4 regions of the uncultured Rummeliibacillus sp. genome follow, and region 2 is predicted to be linked to each of the others. Evidence: riboswitches for the same ligand, from Rfam matches in the RefSeq annotation. Region 2 holds a riboswitch; each other region holds the start of a gene.
The links. Region 2 has a riboswitch for S-adenosylmethionine ahead of metA (homoserine O-succinyltransferase). Riboswitches for the same ligand answer to the same signal wherever they lie in the genome.
Positions count from the first base shown of each region.

Region 1: it holds a riboswitch for S-adenosylmethionine, as region 2 does, so the genes downstream of both, Q0977_RS12840 (bifunctional homocysteine S-methyltransferase/methylenetetrahydrofolate reductase) here and metA (homoserine O-succinyltransferase) in region 2, are expected to answer to the same signal.
Region 3: it holds a riboswitch for S-adenosylmethionine, as region 2 does, so the genes downstream of both, metK (methionine adenosyltransferase) here and metA (homoserine O-succinyltransferase) in region 2, are expected to answer to the same signal.
Region 4: it holds a riboswitch for S-adenosylmethionine, as region 2 does, so the genes downstream of both, Q0977_RS05840 (methionine ABC transporter ATP-binding protein) here and metA (homoserine O-succinyltransferase) in region 2, are expected to answer to the same signal.

Region 1 is NZ_CAKQBI010000021.1:26,482-30,755, reverse strand. It holds gene metH (methionine synthase) at 1-233, opposite strand, end outside; gene Q0977_RS12840 (bifunctional homocysteine S-methyltransferase/methylenetetrahydrofolate reductase) at 214-2,073, opposite strand; SAM riboswitch class I at 2,232-2,330, opposite strand; gene Q0977_RS12835 (class A sortase) at 2,485-3,144, opposite strand; gene Q0977_RS12830 (protoporphyrinogen oxidase) at 3,259-4,274, opposite strand, start outside.
Region 2 is NZ_CAKQBI010000016.1:9,874-14,147, forward strand. It holds gene Q0977_RS11325 (translation factor GTPase family protein) at 1-1,418, opposite strand, end outside; gene metA (homoserine O-succinyltransferase) at 1,520-2,428, opposite strand; SAM riboswitch class I at 2,660-2,765, opposite strand; gene Q0977_RS11335 (aminotransferase class I/II-fold pyridoxal phosphate-dependent enzyme) at 3,164-4,274, shown strand, end outside.
Region 3 is NZ_CAKQBI010000002.1:198,690-202,963, reverse strand. It holds gene pckA (phosphoenolpyruvate carboxykinase (ATP)) at 1-834, opposite strand, end outside; SAM riboswitch class I at 1,035-1,150, shown strand; gene metK (methionine adenosyltransferase) at 1,420-2,625, shown strand; gene Q0977_RS02595 (S16 family serine protease) at 2,680-3,309, opposite strand; gene Q0977_RS02590 (MFS transporter) at 3,826-4,274, opposite strand, start outside.
Region 4 is NZ_CAKQBI010000006.1:97,236-101,509, forward strand. It holds gene Q0977_RS05830 (DNA polymerase thumb domain-containing protein) at 1-686, shown strand, start outside; gene Q0977_RS05835 (YolD-like family protein) at 726-1,061, shown strand; SAM riboswitch class I at 1,183-1,282, shown strand; gene Q0977_RS05840 (methionine ABC transporter ATP-binding protein) at 1,411-2,424, shown strand; gene Q0977_RS05845 (methionine ABC transporter permease) at 2,414-3,106, shown strand; gene Q0977_RS05850 (MetQ/NlpA family ABC transporter substrate-binding protein) at 3,162-3,995, shown strand; gene Q0977_RS05855 (hypothetical protein) at 4,104-4,274, opposite strand, start outside.

The DNA.
Region 1 (4,274 bases), on a different contig from region 2:
GTCCCGCCAAATGTATTTGTACTAATAACATCTGAACCTGCTTCAAGATAAGCACGATGTATCGATTCAACAACATCTGGTCGAGTAATATTCAAATATTCGTTACACCCTTCATATTCCTCTCCACCAAAATCTTCCGCTGTTAAATTTGCATTTTGCAACATCGTTCCCATGGCACCATCTAAAACTAAAATGTGATTTTCAAGTCGTTCTTCAATGAGATGCTTTGACATAGTTGCTTTCATCCTCTCTCTTGAAATCTAATTCGCGTATATAGTTCATTAACTCAATTGACATATCATAACGCATAAATGGTGTGATTAAATAGATTCCATTAAACAATTCGGCCGCTGTATCAATCAGCTCTTTTGCAATAGCAATTCCTTCAAATCTCGCGGCTTCCTTATCTTCACCTGTCGCTCTCATACGTTCTAATACTTCTTCAGAAAGCTTAATACCCGGCACTTCATGATGCAGAAATTCCGAATTTCTTACACTTGTAAGTGGCATGATACCAATGAATATAGGCGTTTCTAAATGTTTTGTTGCTTCATACACTTCAATAATTTTTTCTTTACTATAGACAGGTTGTGTGATGAAATAATCTGCACCCGCTTCGATTTTTTTCTCTAACCGACCAACTGCACGCTCTACTACACGTACATTAGGATTGAATGCTGCAGCTACTGAAAAATTCGCTTTTTTCCGGAGTGGCTTTCCAGAAAATGAAATACCTTCATTCAATTTTTTTATAAGTTGGAGAAGTTCAATACTAGAGACATCATATACACTTGTTGCGCCTGGAAAATCCCCTACTTTGGATGGGTCGCCTGTAACCGCTAAAATATCATGAATGCCCAACGCATTTAACCCCATTAAATGTGATTGCAAACCGATTAAATTCCGATCACGACAGGTTATATGGGCAAGAGGGCGAATATTATTATTTAGCTTTAATATTGATCCCATCGCCATATTACTAATTCGCGGTGAGGCAAGTGAATTATCTGCCATGGTCACAGCATCAGCTCCAGCTTCATATAAAGCCTTGGAACCTTCTATAAACTTTTCGATTTCCAAATGCCTTGGTGTATCAAGTTCCACTATAATAGAACGTTCCTTTTTCGCCTTCTCATGAAGTGGCTTATAACTTTCTTTTGTAGCTTCTTTAATCAATATGACTTCTTTATGCTTAACTACTTTATGCTGAATTGGTGGTAGATCTGCCAAACGGTGTTTGACCGCTTCTATATGTTTTGGTGTTGTTCCGCAACATCCACCAATCAACCTTACTCCCTGATCTCTTAGCAATACTGCGGATCTGCCAAAGTATTCTGCCTCAGATTCATAAACTATTTTGCCATCTTCAACATCTAAAAGGCTTGCGTTAGGATAAGCCGAAAGAAAGGCTTTTGATGGGAGTTCTACATCTTCAAAGGCTTGGATAGTATGGTGTGGACCTAAGCGACAGTTAACGCCTACGATATCAGCGCCGATTGCTTCTAATTGGTGAAGAGCATCATTTAATCGTAAACCATTTTGCAAAATACCTGGTTCATGCATCGATACTTGCGAAATTATTGGAACATCAGTGATTCTGCGCAAATGCTTTACTGCTGCCTTTAATTCATCAAAATCATAATAAGTTTCAAGCAAAAGTCCATCCGGATTACCAGCTAGTAGAATTCCTGCCTGTTCATCCAACGACCGAATGATTTCGTCTAAAGTCGCATCACTTTTTCGAATACCCCGAATACCACCGATTGTCCCTAAAACAAACTGTTCCCCTTTTGAAGCAACTTTTTTTGCAATCTGAATGGCACTCTCATTTATGGCTTTCACAGAATTTTCAAGACCATATCGTTCTAATTTAATAGCGTTTGCTGTATAAGTATTCGTTTGAATAATGTCTGCACCTGCATCGATATATTGTTGATGGATATTCTCAATAACTTCTGGCTTTTTAACATTTAATTCCTCATAACAATAGTCGATTCCATACGAATATAATAATGTTCCCATTGCACCATCTGCAGTTAAAACTTGCGATTGAAGTTTTTCTAAAAGTCCCATACTGTCCTTCCTTTCTTTTCCACCGTAGTCCTACCACTCGGTATTATTTTCCACATTGAGCTTGTGAGAAAAATCGATGTGGGAATTTCATCAAATTTAAAATAAAAAACCTTCTTAACAAAAAATAAGAAGGTTTTAGAATGCATATTGATTGCTCCTTCTTATCTACAGGATTACTCCACTGGAATTAGCACCTGACCAATTGGCTGGTTGCTGAAGCTTCATAGGGCCAGTCCCTCAGCTTCTCTTGATAAGAAATAATATTTAATTTTTAGAATAATTAAAAGAATCATACTCCTTAATATACTTTTCGTCAAGGACATATGAAAAAATGAGTTACATTTGTATTTTTTATAATTGCAACTCATTTTACGGTTGTAAAAGGAAAGACTTTTAGTAAGCTATAAAAATTTATTTTAACTTAAAATAGCTCGTATCATCAGTATATGTTTCTTTCTTAATGAGTTTTCCGCGAATAATCATACGTTTTTCACCATTATAGTTACAGGTGACAAGTGTGATTAGCTTTTCATCTCCTTGATCTTGAATCACTTCTACTTGTGTTGGCTTGACGATAAACATATCAGAAATTTGATATTCGTATATATTTCTGAAATCTGTAATATAAACTTTCATACCTTCTTGTGCTTTTGTTAATGGGCTAAATAAGGTTTTACCATTATTCATATTATGCCCAGCTAAAGAGTAATTTCCTTGTCCCATAACTTGATCTTGTTTCATCGTTCCTGCACCAACCGTTAAATTAATATTTGAAATTCCATAGACGATTGGTAATTGCATATGAACATCCGGTACACTAATTGCTCCAATTGCATGTACATCTTTCTTTTTCGTTTGGGCATCAAGTACATCTTGTAAACGAATATTTTCCACCTTTGCAAAATCGAAAGTTGCCTGTGGTGTTGTCTTTGCTTTTTCAATATTGGTCTTTTGGATTGTTTCCTTAGACATGTTATCTACCAACAATACCATTATTGGTTTTTGAAAGGTCAATACTAATCCCGTAAAGAGTAATAAAATACCGAGCACTAAACTCAACTTTCTCATCATTTTATAAACCTCTTTCTTTTTTCTTATCTTTCCATGTTACATAGTGAGTTCCAATATTACAATAAAAAAAGACCAAGAGAGAGATTAGCTCTTGGTCATAGAAACTTAGAATTATTAAATTGATTGGATAATTTTTTCTGCTGTGTCTTGTCCGTTTTTAATGCAATTTCCAATGCCTACTCCATAATATGAGCATCCTGCTAAAATAACATGTGGATATTTTTCTTCTAATTGGGTAGTCAATGATTTTACCGTTTCTGCATGTCCCATACCATAGACAGGCATTAAATCATTCCATTTTGTCACATTTACAACAGCTGGTTCGCTATCTAATTTTAATGATTTCTTAATATCTTCCAATGCTATTGCAGTTAACTCTTCTTCGTTTAAATGTTTGAGCTTATTGAATATAGGATTTGAGCTTTTATAAAATAGACGGACAAGTAAATTACCCGATTTAGATGTATGGTTCCACTTGCGACTTGTCCAAGTACAAGCATTGCATTTTACATCACTATTTTTTGATACTATATAGCCCGTACCATCAGCTGGTAGCTTTTCATCAGGAATATTAAATCCTACATAAATGGTAATAATAGAAGCATTATGAATGGTATTTAGTTCTTCATCAATTCTTTTGTCTTTTAATATCTTACTCGTTACTGCATGTGGGGTTGCTAATACAATATAGTCGGCGATAATATTTTCATGTTTATCAAACGAACATATATATCGGTCATCACTTTTTGTAATATTCGTCGTTGCTAGACCTTTTATAATTTCTACATCTGTTAACGTTTCTTCTAAGCGATCAATCAATTGTGAAAGTCCATTTTTAAAAGAGATAAACTTTTTGTCTGATGACTTTTGGAATTGCTCACGGTTTGCGCCAAACCCTTTGATAATACTGCCATATTGTTCTTTATAATCTAGTAAATATGGTAATGTAGATGCCATTGTTAACTTATACAAATCACCTGAATATACACCCGATAAAACAGGAGCAATTTGCTTTTCGACTAACTCTTTTCCTAAAAAGTATTCAAGAAATTCACCAATCGAGCTATCCTTTGTGAAACGGTCATTCGGTAAATCTAAGTCTTTTAATGCTTCTTTTTTTCCCTCTGGTG
Region 2 (4,274 bases):
TGCTCTTTTTCAAAAATATGTTGTTTCACTAATCTTTGGTGACCATCAGATAAGTCATCTGCTTGACAGGCATTTTCAAATATTATACCTGCTCCTCTTTCAGTTGGCTCCATTAGAAGATGCACCTCAGCGTAATGTTTTAGAGGTTCAAAATGACCATATCCAATTACTTTTGACGCTATTGTTTCCTTATATAATATTTGAGGTTTTTCAAAATATATATGTAAACCAAATCGATTTTTAACAACTTCAGTTAATACCTCTAACTGAATAATCCCCATAACATGTAAATGGATTTCTTGGAATCTCTCATTCCAAATTACATGTAAAGAAGGATCCTCTTCATCCAATAATTGAAAATAAGCTAATACATCCTTTATATTTTCATTACCTTCATTTACTACTTTCGATTGTAATGTTGGGATTATATTAACTGATAGACCATAATCGGTAACTTCCTCCCCAATTATATCTCCAATAGCAGCACTAGAAATTCCAGTAACAGCAAATATTTCACCAGCTTTTACTTCTTTTACAACTTCATATTGGTTGCCATTATATAATCGAATTTCTGTTACTTTTTCTGTATTCTCTCCAAACTTCAGTTCATCACGCACTTTTAATGTACCTGTTAACGCCTTCATAAATGTAATTCGTTGCCTATTATTATCATGTCTAATTTTAAATATTCTTGAAGTAAAAGGGCGCTCTATATTATATGTTGTTTCCGTTAAAATAGAAATTTGATCTAAAAATTCTACTATACCGATATCTTTTAAGGCGGAACCATATGCACAAGGAAATACTTCTCTATTTTGTATCAAGCGTCGAAATGTTGATAAAAAAAGTTGCATATCAATATTTTGTTCCAAATATTTTTCTAATAATTCATCATCATGTTCAGCGATAAATTCAATAACTGATTCTGATAGAGTTTGATTTGTTAAGCAGTTAGTAATTGGAAGAATATTTTGATCTAATTCTTGTTGCAATTCTTTAAGTACTTTAGGAACATTTGCAGCTTCTTGATCAATTTTATTGATAAATAGAAAAGTAGGAATTTCGTGTTTTTTGAGGAGTTGCCAAATTGTTTCTGTATGGCCTTCTACTCCATCAACAGCGCTTACTATGACTATTGCATAATCCATTACTTTTATAGCCCTTTCCATTTCAGGAGAAAAGTCTATATGTCCAGGCGTATCGATAATTGTATAAGTATCTCCATTTTTTATAAATCTACCTTGTTCCGCAAAAACAGTTATTCCTCTTTCCTTTTCTATCGCATTGTAATCCAAAAAAGCGTCTTTATGATCTACGCGGCCTCTAGTTTTTATACTATTTGTATGAAATAACAACTGTTCGGAAAATGTCGTTTTACCAGCATCGACATGTGCTAAAACCCCGATTGTTTTAAACATTGTACTTCCTCATTTCTAATATTTCATTAACATTAGTATATCAAATCCTTTCTCTCATAAAAAATACCGTTGCAAGCATTCGTTTGCTTACAACGGTCTGTTCACTCCCATTCATATGGTGTTTCTTGGTATACATAATAGTTTAACCAATTTGAAAATAGTAGATGTGTATGTGAACGCCAAACATTCAAAGGCCTCTTCGTTGGATCGTCATTTGGAAAATAATGTTTAGGTATAGGGATGTCTAAACCTTTTGCGACATCTCTTTCATACTCATCTTTCAATGTACAAGCATCATATTCTAAATGGCCAGTTACCATTATTAATCTTTCATCTTTTGAAATAGCTATAAAAAGGCCAGCTTCATCAGAAGAGGATAACACTGATAATTCAGGATGCGCTTCGACTTCTTCTAATGAAACCGAAGTATTACGTGAATGTGGTGCAGTGAACACGTCATTAAACCCTCTTAATAATTTTACAGTTGAATCTTTTACTGTATGGTTAAAAACTCCTGAACACTTTTCAGGTAACGGGAATTTTCCAATTCCAAAATGATGATAAAGGGCTGCTTGTGCTCCCCAACAAATATGTAAAACAGATGTTACATTTGTTTTTGACCAATCCATTATTTGCTTTATTTCTTCCCAAAAATCAACATCTTCAAATTCCATAAGCTCAATTGGGGCACCAGTAATGATCAGTCCATCAAAACGACGATGTTTAACCTCTTCATAAGTAGTATAGAAAGTTTCTAAATGAGATTTACTTACATTTTTTGATTCATGTGTTGCAGTATTTAGAAATGTTACGTTTGTTTGTAAAGGTGTATTACCTAAAAGTCTAAGAAGTTGTAATTCTGTTTTTTCTTTTTGTGGCATCAAATTTAATATAGCTATATTTAAAGGACGAATATTTTGACTTCTAGATCGATCTTCATCCATTACGAATATTTTTTCTTTTTTTAACAGTTCTGTAGCAGGTAAATCTTTAGGAATATTAATTGGCATTTGTAACTCTCCTTTTTGAATATCTTTAATCACTTTCGATTGAGAAGATTATTCATAATTTGACAATTGAAATCACTAACTTAAATTCCTACAATTACTTCTCTCAACCTAACACTAGTTTGTTAGGTTATATAGGTGGAATTGATGTAGGAACTAGCTTAATGTAATTGAGTGATAAAAAATAAAACCCCTTTTCTATGATAAGAAAAGAGGTTTAAATTCCGCTCAGTTTTCTTATCTTCCAAGACAGTTGTCTTGTAGGACTTAGCACCTTTCTGCAGAGCAGAGGTTGCTGAAGCTTCATAGGGCCATTTCCCTCAGCTTCTCTTGATAAGATCTATACAATTAATGTAATCCTAACATGGAAATGCTGATATTGCAAACTTTTCAGAAAATACAAGAAAAACAGAAACTTAAGCAACTTTAAAGAAAAAGAACCACTTATTCCTAGCTTATTATAATTATGGAGAATTTAGTATGAAAATTGAAAAAAAGCCACATGAATGTAGGTTACAATCAGTATCCATTTTTAAACTAAGGAGGATTTTGAAATAGACTCTTTATACATATTTAGATTAAATCTATTATATTACCTACTAAGTTTGACTATTCTTCCTGGATATGTTTTTGTATGCGGATTATGTTTTTTAATTTTTCTAATTTTTACTGTTATATAATAGATAACTATGATAAAATAATTGTTAAATTTAAGTTTTAACTAAGGAGTGCTTACTAGTGAAAATCGAAAGATCAAAAAAAATGGCTATGTTTCCAAAAGCAATATTCGGAGATTTAAAAGCGGCCGCCAATCGTAAAGCAGCTTCTGGTACTAAGTTAATCGATTTAAGTCTCGGTAGCCCAGACCTCCCCCCCGATGAAAAAGTACGTATGGAACTTTCTAATCAAGCAGCATTAGCAAGTTCTTACGGTTATACTTTGGGCGGAACGAAAAAATTCTACCAAGCTGTTGCAAATTATTATAAACGTCGTAGTAATGTAGATTTAGATCCCGAATCAGAAATTATTCAAACTATGGGTTCTCAAGAAGGTTTAGTTCATGTACCAATGGCCTTTTGTAACCCGGGAGATTATGTTTTAACAACAAATCCCGCCTATGTAGCCTATGATGCCGGTATTCACCTAGCAGAAGCAATTCCTTATTATATGCCTTTGTTAGAAGAAAATTCTTTTTTACCAGACTTTGATGCGATTCCAGTTGAAATTGCTGAAAAAGCAAAAATGATGATTTTAAATTTACCTGGTAACCCTGTACCTGCAATGCCATCTGAAGTATTTTTCGCTAAAGTTGTAGCATTTGCAAGAAAATACAATATAATAGTACTTCACGACGCTGCATACTCAGAATTCTATTTTGATGGTGGCAAGCCTATGAGTTTCTTATCTACACCTGGCGCAAAAGAAGTTGGCATGGAAATCAATTCTCTTTCTAAAAGTTTTAGTTTAGCAGGAGCACGTATTGCTTATATTGCTGGTAATGCTGAAATGATTTCGATTATACAAGAACTAAAATCGAACCTTGACTATGGTACTTACCAACCGATTCAAGATGCTGCATGTGTAGCTTTAGATCATGCTGAAGAAATCACTGACCGTTTACGTTCTGTGTTTACAAAACGTCACCATATTTTAGTCGAAGGTTTAGAGAGTATTGGTTGGAATGTTACACCATCAGAAGGTGGAATGTTTGTTTTTGCAAAATATCCTAATCAAGAGATGAACGACATCGATTTTGTATATCATGCAATTGAAAAAACAGGCGTTGTAATGGTTCCAGGTTCAATATTTGGAGATGCCGGTAAAAATTATGTCCGTCTAGCATTAGTTC
Region 3 (4,274 bases), on a different contig from region 2:
TGAAAGGTTGATTGTTTTTGCATAGCAACCACCTTCAATATTGAACACGCCGTTATCAGACCAACCATGTTCATCGTCACCGATTAGTTTACGATTACCATCTGCAGATAACGTTGTTTTACCAGTACCTGATAAACCAAAGAATAGAGCAACGTCTCCTTGTTCACCTACATTGGCAGAACAGTGCATTGGTAGGATTCCGTTTTGTGGTAATAAGTAATTCATAATACCGAAGATAGATTTTTTCATTTCTCCAGCATATTCAGTGCCGCCGATTAAAATAATACGTTTTTCTAAAGATACGATGATGAAAGTTTCTGAAGTTGTACCATCCACTTTTGGATCCGCTTTAAAAGTAGGCGCGGATAAAATAGTGAAATCAGCTTCATGTGTATTTAGTTCTTCATCAGTAGGGCGGATGAATAATTGGTGAGCAAATAGATTATGCCAAGCGTATTCATTAACAACGCGGATTGCTAAGCGAGAATCTTTGTCTGCACCTGCAAAGCCTTTAAACACAAAAACTTCTTCTTTTTGTTTTAAATAGTTAACAACTTTGTTATATAATGAATCAAACACTTCTGCAGAAATTGGTTGGTTAATTTTACCCCAATCAATTTGATCTTTAGAAGATTCTTCGACTACCATAAATTTATCTTTAGGTGAACGTCCTGTATACTTGCCTGTTACTGCACGAACAGCGCCATCAACTGTTAAGATTGCTTCACCGCGGGAAGTTGCTTTTTCCACTAATTGTGGGACTGAAAGTTGTACTGAAATGTTATTTCCTTGTAATAAACCCTTCAGTTCATTCGCAATTTCTACTGAATTCATCTTTGTTCGTACCTTCCTTTTTATGTTATTACCCTTAAATGGGTTTCTTTTCTTCATCTCGAGAATTAGTATAACACATTGAAACGAATAGTCTATACTAATTGGAAATTAATTTTTATGAATTTGATTTTTTTATTACTATAAGAAAATAAGTTTGACTTTCATAGTAATATCACTTAGTATATGCATTAGAACGGATACTCTTATCCCGAGCTGGTGGAGGGTCAGGCCCTATGAAGCCCGGCAACCTGCATTATCTTTCACGTGATGCGTTGGTGCTAATCTGATGCAAGGAAGATTCCTTGAACGATAAGAGTGAAAGGTGCTTACGAAACATATCCTTTCCTCATTGATTTTCGATGAGTGAAAGGTTTTTTTTTTCAAAAAATAGAAGCAAATCTGATTTGTTTCATTATTATATGCGATTTGTTGCATTCTATTTATATTATGTACTGGCACTTTCTATATCCTCGTGTTAAAAAAGCAGCTTATAGCTGGCTTGACGTTTAGAACATAAACGGACATGGGTAATGAGTACCGTATCTTTTTTTCGAGAGGATCTCGTTGATAATAGGAGGAAACCAAATGACAAACAGAAGATTATTTACTTCAGAAAGCGTAACAGAAGGACATCCAGATAAAATTTGTGACCAAATTTCAGATGCAATTTTGGATGCTGTTTTAGCAAAAGATCCAAATGCACGTGTAGCATGTGAAACAACGGTTACAACAGGTCTAGTACTTGTAACAGGTGAGTTAACAACTACTACGTATGTAGATATGAAAGGTATTGTTCGCGATACAGTAGCGGAAATTGGCTACACTCGTGGTAAATACGGTTTTGATGCAGAAAACCTAGCAGTACTTGTTGCTGTAGGTGAACAATCACCTGATATCGCACAAGGTGTTGACAAAGCATTAGAAGCACGTGAAGGATCTATGACAGATGCAGACATTGAAGCAATTGGTGCAGGGGACCAAGGTTTAATGTTCGGCTATGCTTGCAACGAAACACCTGAGTTAATGCCACTTCCAATTAGTTTGGCACACAAATTAGCACGTCGTTTAACAGAAGTTCGTAAATCAGGTCAATTAGATTACTTACGTCCAGATGGTAAAACACAAGTAACTATCGAATATGATGAAAATAACCATCCAGTAAGAGTGGACACAATTGTTATTTCCACTCAACACGATGAAGAAGTAACTTTAGAACAAATTAAAAAAGATTTAAAATCAGAAGTTATTGCTAAAGTTGTACCAGCAGAACTTCTAGATGACAAAACAAAATACTTTATCAATCCAACAGGCCGTTTCGTAATTGGTGGTCCTAAAGGTGATGCAGGTCTTACTGGCCGTAAAATTATCGTTGATACTTATGGCGGCTATGCTCGTCATGGTGGCGGTGCTTTCTCTGGTAAAGATGCTACAAAAGTTGACCGTTCTGGTGCATATGCAGCTCGTTATGTTGCAAAAAATATTGTTGCCGCAGGTCTTGCAGAACGTGCAGAAGTACAACTTGCATATGCAATCGGCGTTGCACAACCAGTATCTATCGCAATCGATACTTTTGGTACTGGGAAAGTTAAAGAAAGTGATTTAGTTGAAGCGGTTCGAGAATTCTTTGACTTGCGTCCAGCAGGAATTATTAAAATGCTAGACTTACGTCGCCCAATTTACAAACAAACAGCAGCTTACGGACACTTCGGTCGTACAGATTTGAATGTTCCTTGGGAAAATACAGACAAAGTATCTGCATTAAAAGCAAAATTTGCTGATTCTTTAAAATAACAGTGAAGTATTTACACAAAAATAAAAAGTCGTTCACAAAAAGTGAACGACTTTTTATTTTTGATTAATCTTTTCAATAACCTCAATGGCTTCATCAATTGTTGCTACATCAAAAATTTGAATATTACTGTTAATCTCCTTTCGAAATTTATTAGCTTCTTCTTTATTCCCACTAGGGATAATTAGATAAGAAATACCTGAAATACTAGCGATTTGGATTTTCTCTTTTAACATGCCAATTGTCTTTACGTTACCATTTTTGTCGATTGCTCCCGTTATAGCAATAGGGTGTTCGTTTTGTAAACCTTCATTTTTAACTTTTCCAGACAATACAAGTGCCAAACCTCCGCTATCTCCACCGATACGTTCTCTATTTAGAAAGGCATCTATTTTTTTCTCTGTCTTTTGATCGGTTTGCTCTAAATAGTAACTAACATTTTTCTTCATTTGTTCAGTAGTGTCTTCTTTAAGATGAAGCCAGCTTAAAAGTTGTCTATTTTTACTAGCATAGCGATCTTTATTATCACCTTCAACGATAGCAAGTGGCTTGACATGTTGTCTTTCTAAGATTTTCGAAACATCTAATTTATTTTTTGTTAAAGAGAATTCTACACTATTCACACCAAGTAAATAGATATTAGTCCCTTCGATAATTTCCTCAGGTGGCTGATAAAGAAGTGCCACATGTGTTGTAGCATCATAAAAAATTAGCGGAAGCTCATAACAAAATAATATAAAAAGTATACAAACTGCATAGCTGATTTTTCTTTTGTATACTTTTTTCCTTTTTAAAATACGAACAGTTGTTAGAATAATTAGGCTAAGTAAAAAGAAAAGAATAAAAGATGAACCACTAATTTTGTTTTGAAGATATAGTAGTAGAAATATGGGATAAAATAAAATGCACAAAAAGCTAACTAAAAGAAAAGACATATTCTTTTTATTTCTAAAAATGAGAAATTCACTCCTTATATTACTTGATATGCCTATCTGGATTTTAATATTGAAACTGGAACATAATAGTATATAAAACTATTTATACTATTATGTTGGATGATAGAACGTAAAATAACATTCAAACTGTTTCAGATTCAACAGACATTAACGGGTAGTAAGAATAGCAAGCAAAATAAAAAGAAGATGAAGAAGAGTGATTCCTAGGAAAGAAGGCTGAATAAACACAGAATTACTGTTTAAAGTTTAATCCATAATAATTTCATTTTTAGGATCATGTTTTTTGAGTAAAATAACAAACAGACTGCCTAATGCACAAAATACCCCTGAAAGTATAAATGCCCATGTGTAAGAATCAAAGATATTGTAGATAAGTCCACCACCATAAGCAGCAACTGCTGCACCAACTTGATGAAATGCGACCATCCAACCGTACATCATAGCACTTTTCTTCATACCGAACTCGCGTCTTGCAAGGCCAATAGTAGGAGGTACTGTTGCAATCCAATCAAGGCCATAGAAAACTGAGAAAATAACAAGTAGAGTAATAGAGCCGTTATTTAATGCAAAAGGTAAAAACAATAGGGAAAGGCCCCGAAGCCCATAATAAGAAAATAATAGCCAACGATTATCAATTTTATCACTAAGCCAACCGGATAAAGTTGTACCAACCAGATCGAATATTCCCATAAAAC
Region 4 (4,274 bases), on a different contig from region 2:
CTAAAATGTGGGGAATTGGCCATCGAATCGAGCGAACCCTTAATAATATGGGGATTTTTTCTGTTGGGGATTTAGCGCACGCTGATTTAACAACATTAGAAAGGCATTTTGGTATTATGGGCAATCAACTCTACTATCACGCTTGGGGAATTGATCTATCAAAAGTTGGCGAAGCGCCATTGATAGAAGGTCAAATTAGTTATGGTAAAAGCCAAATATTGATGCGGGATTACAACACTAAAACGGAAGTGCTCGCCGTACTTCTAGAAATGTGTGAAGATGTGGCAAGAAGAGCGCGTGAAGCTTATAAAGTAGGACGTACGATTACGCTTGGGATTTCTTATAGCAAAAACGCTTTTGGAGGAGGTTTCCAGCGTTCACGTACGATAGATGAAGCAACAAACGATACGATGATTATTTATCAAATTTGCCAACAGATATTGAACGAACAATACAACGAGCGCCCTGTACGACAAATCAGTGTCAGTATTTCAAAGTTAGAATCAGAACATTCTATGCAACTTAGTTTTTTTGATAAAACACGTTGGAAACGGCGACAACTTGGGACCACAATGGATCACCTTCGTACCCACTATGGTTCTACGGCTCTATTACGTGCCGTATCATATACAAATGCAGGAACAGCTATCGATCGTTCTAAATTACTCGGTGGGCATAAAATTTAAATCTAAAACTGATTCCAATACTAAGGAGTGGTATTACAAATGTTACGTGATCGAGGTAACATAAAATGGACTGCGATGATGTTGCCAGAACATGTACAAAGACTAAGAACCTGGCAACAAGAAGATCAGCAAATCACAAAGCCGACCTTTGATGAATGGACCCTACAAGCCTTAGAGGAAGAACTTTTGCAAGCATATTACGGCAAAAAAGAAGTATTATTAGACGTTTGGCACCAACAAACTAGTGTTCACTATAGAGGAATCATCACCAAACTAATTAGCGAAGAAAAAAAGCTATGCCTACACAATGATACCCAATATAAAGATAAATGGGTTCCGGTAGAATTTATCCTCAATGTTAAGGTATTTGAATAATAGACATAAAATAAGCCAATATAAAAATATTTTTAAATAATTTATTTTTTCTAAAAATAGATTGACAAATAATATAAAAAGAAATAATATGGTTAACATAAACTTACAACTTAACAAATGGAATTTATCAAGAGTGACTGAGGGATAGGCCCTGTGAAGTCCAGCAACCCCCGTTTGGGAAGGTGCTAATTCCTACAGAATTTATTTCTGAAAGATAAATCGACATCTGATTAGAAGATACATCTTTCAGTAGAAGGATGTATCTTTTTTTAGTAGGAATACATAGTTTTTCAATAGAAATTATGAATTTTTGTGCAATAGTAATTTAACAATGATTAGAGGGATGTATATGCTGGAAATACAAAATGTATCAAAGATTTACAAGGTAAAAAAGAAAAGCGTAACCGGTGTAGATCATGTCTCATTGACAATTGATAACGGAGAGATATTTGGAATAGTTGGTTATTCTGGAGCAGGCAAGAGTTCCTTATTACGGTGCATTAATTTATTAGAACAGCCAACAGATGGACAGATATTAATCGATGGTCAAGATTTAACAAAATTAAAAGGTGAGCAACTTCGACAAGCACGATTGAAAATCGGGATGATTTTCCAACACTTTTACTTAATTAGCCAAAAAACAGTAGGGGAAAATATTGAGTTTGCATTGAAAGCTGCAAATATATCAAAAGTAAAGAGAAATGAAAGAGTCAAAGAGTTGCTCCATATGGTTGGTTTGTCAGATAAAAAAGATGTGTTTCCAGCCCAGTTAAGTGGTGGACAAAAACAGCGTGTGGGAATCGCAAGAGCATTAGCTAATAACCCCTCTATATTACTTTGCGATGAAGCAACATCAGCGCTTGACCCAACAACAACAACCTCTATTTTACGATTGTTAAAGAAAATCAACCGAGAACTTGGTATTACAATTATTCTAATAACACATGAAATGGACGTTGTGAAGGAAATTTGTGATCGCATGGCGATTATGCAAAATGGAAAGGTAATCGAAGAAGGGTCGGTTTATGATATTTTCGCCAACCCTGAAAAGCCCCTAACGCAAGAATTTATAAACAGTGTAGTGTCGTTTGATATTCCACCAACCATTTTACAAAACGTCAAGGGGAGAATTGTTAAAATCTTATTCAAAGGTGATGTAGCTGGCGAAGGTGTCATTTCAGATATGCTACAACAATTTGAAGTACGTGGGAACTTTCTACATGGCACGATTGAATATATACAGGAAAGGCCACTCGGCATTTTCCTAATGGAACTGAATGGGCAAGTTGCAGATATTAACCGTTCGATTTCCTATATGGAAAGTCGTGGAGTCACAGTGGAGGTGTTAGACAATGTTATTTGATCCTAGTCATTTTACAGAAATGCTTCCTGATATTTGGAAAGCATTTGGTCAAACGCTTCTAATGGTAGGGATTTCTTTAGCAGTAGCCTTGGTGATTGGTTTACCACTTGGTTTGCTTTTATTCATCACAGGAAAAGGCTTGTTTTCTACAAGTAGATCCGGTTTACTTGGTAACCGCTTTGTGAATGTAGTGGTTGGCTTTATCGTTAACTTAATACGTTCAATTCCATATATCATTCTTTTAGTAGCGTTATTCCCAGTTACTAAGTGGTTAATAGGCGATACGATAGGGCCTATTGCAGCAAGTGTTTCTTTGTCAGTCGCATCAATTCCGTTTTTCGCAAGACTTGTTGAAACATCACTTCGAGAAATTGATAAAGGTGTTATTGAGGCGTCTATTGCTGTAGGGGCGACGCGTTGGATGATTATTAAGGACGTGTTACTCCCAGAAGCAAAGTCTGGTGTCATTCAAGGAATCACCATGACAATTATTAGTTTAGTAGCATACTCAGCAATGGCAGGAATCATCGGTGGTGGTGGTATTGGTGACCTAGCAATTCGCTTTGGTTACTACCGTTATGACAACACTATTATGATTGCGACAGTTGTTATATTAATCATCATTGTCCAAGCAATTCAATTAGCAGGAGACGCGATTGCAAAAGCAGTCGATAAACGTTAAAAGTAACTAGCATTCTGAAAAAATAGCTTTTTATAAAAAATTGGGGGTTTTAAACATGAAGAAATTTTTGTTTAGCGTATTAACGCTAGTACTAGCAGTGGCTTTAGCGGCTTGTGGTGGAGATAAATCAAAAGATACAAGTAAAGCAACAAAAACAAAAGACATTACAATTGGTGCAACAGCAGGTCCATATAGTGATATGCTTAAAAAAGCAATCGTACCGGAGCTTGAAAAGAAAGGATACAAAGTAGAGTTAAAAGAATTTAGTGATTATATCCAACCGAACAAAGCATTAGATTCTGGTGACATTGATGCGAATTTATTCCAACACTCTATCTACTTAGAAAACTTTAACAAACAAAATGGAACAAAAATCAAAGGTCTAATCATTGTACCAACAGCACCAATGGGCTTTTTCTCTAAAAAATATAAATCAGTCGATGATATCAAAGATGGAGCAACAATTGCCATTGCAAACGACCCATCAAACTTAGCTCGTACTTTAAAATCTTTACAAGATCAGGGACTAGTCAAAATTGATGATAATATTGACCAATTAAAAGCTTCTACAAAAGATATAAAGGAAAATCCTAAAAACTTAAAATTCAAAGAAATTGAAGCAGCAGGACTTCCTCGTGCTGTAGAAAGTGCGGATCTAGCTGGTGTACCAGGAAACTTTGCATTAGCAGCAGGTATGAAATTAGACGATGCCGTATTCCTAGAAAACATGCCTGATCAATTCCGTAATGTCGTAGCAGTGCGTGAAGCAGATGAAAATTCACAACTTGCAAAAGATCTTAAAGAAGTTGTTGAATCTGATGAATTTGAAAAAGTAATCGATTCACAATTCAAAGGATTTGGTAAACCTGATTGGATGAAAAATAAATAGAATCAGTCCTAATCGCATATGTTCGATATAAACAAAAAGGGAAATTGCCTGGCGCAATTTTCCTTTTTATATGGGCTATTCAACATTCTTTTATAGAAAAGCAGCCAATCAGCTTTTCATTTTCCCTTCCATTTCTTGAAAGCTATAAACGAGCAAATACTTTTGAATACCTCTAGCTTGTTTAATAGCTTTTGTTGAATGATACTTAAAATTTTTCCTATCTTGTTGTTTAAAAGAGATTAAACTTTCAATGGAAGGCGACATCCACTTTTCTGTGAA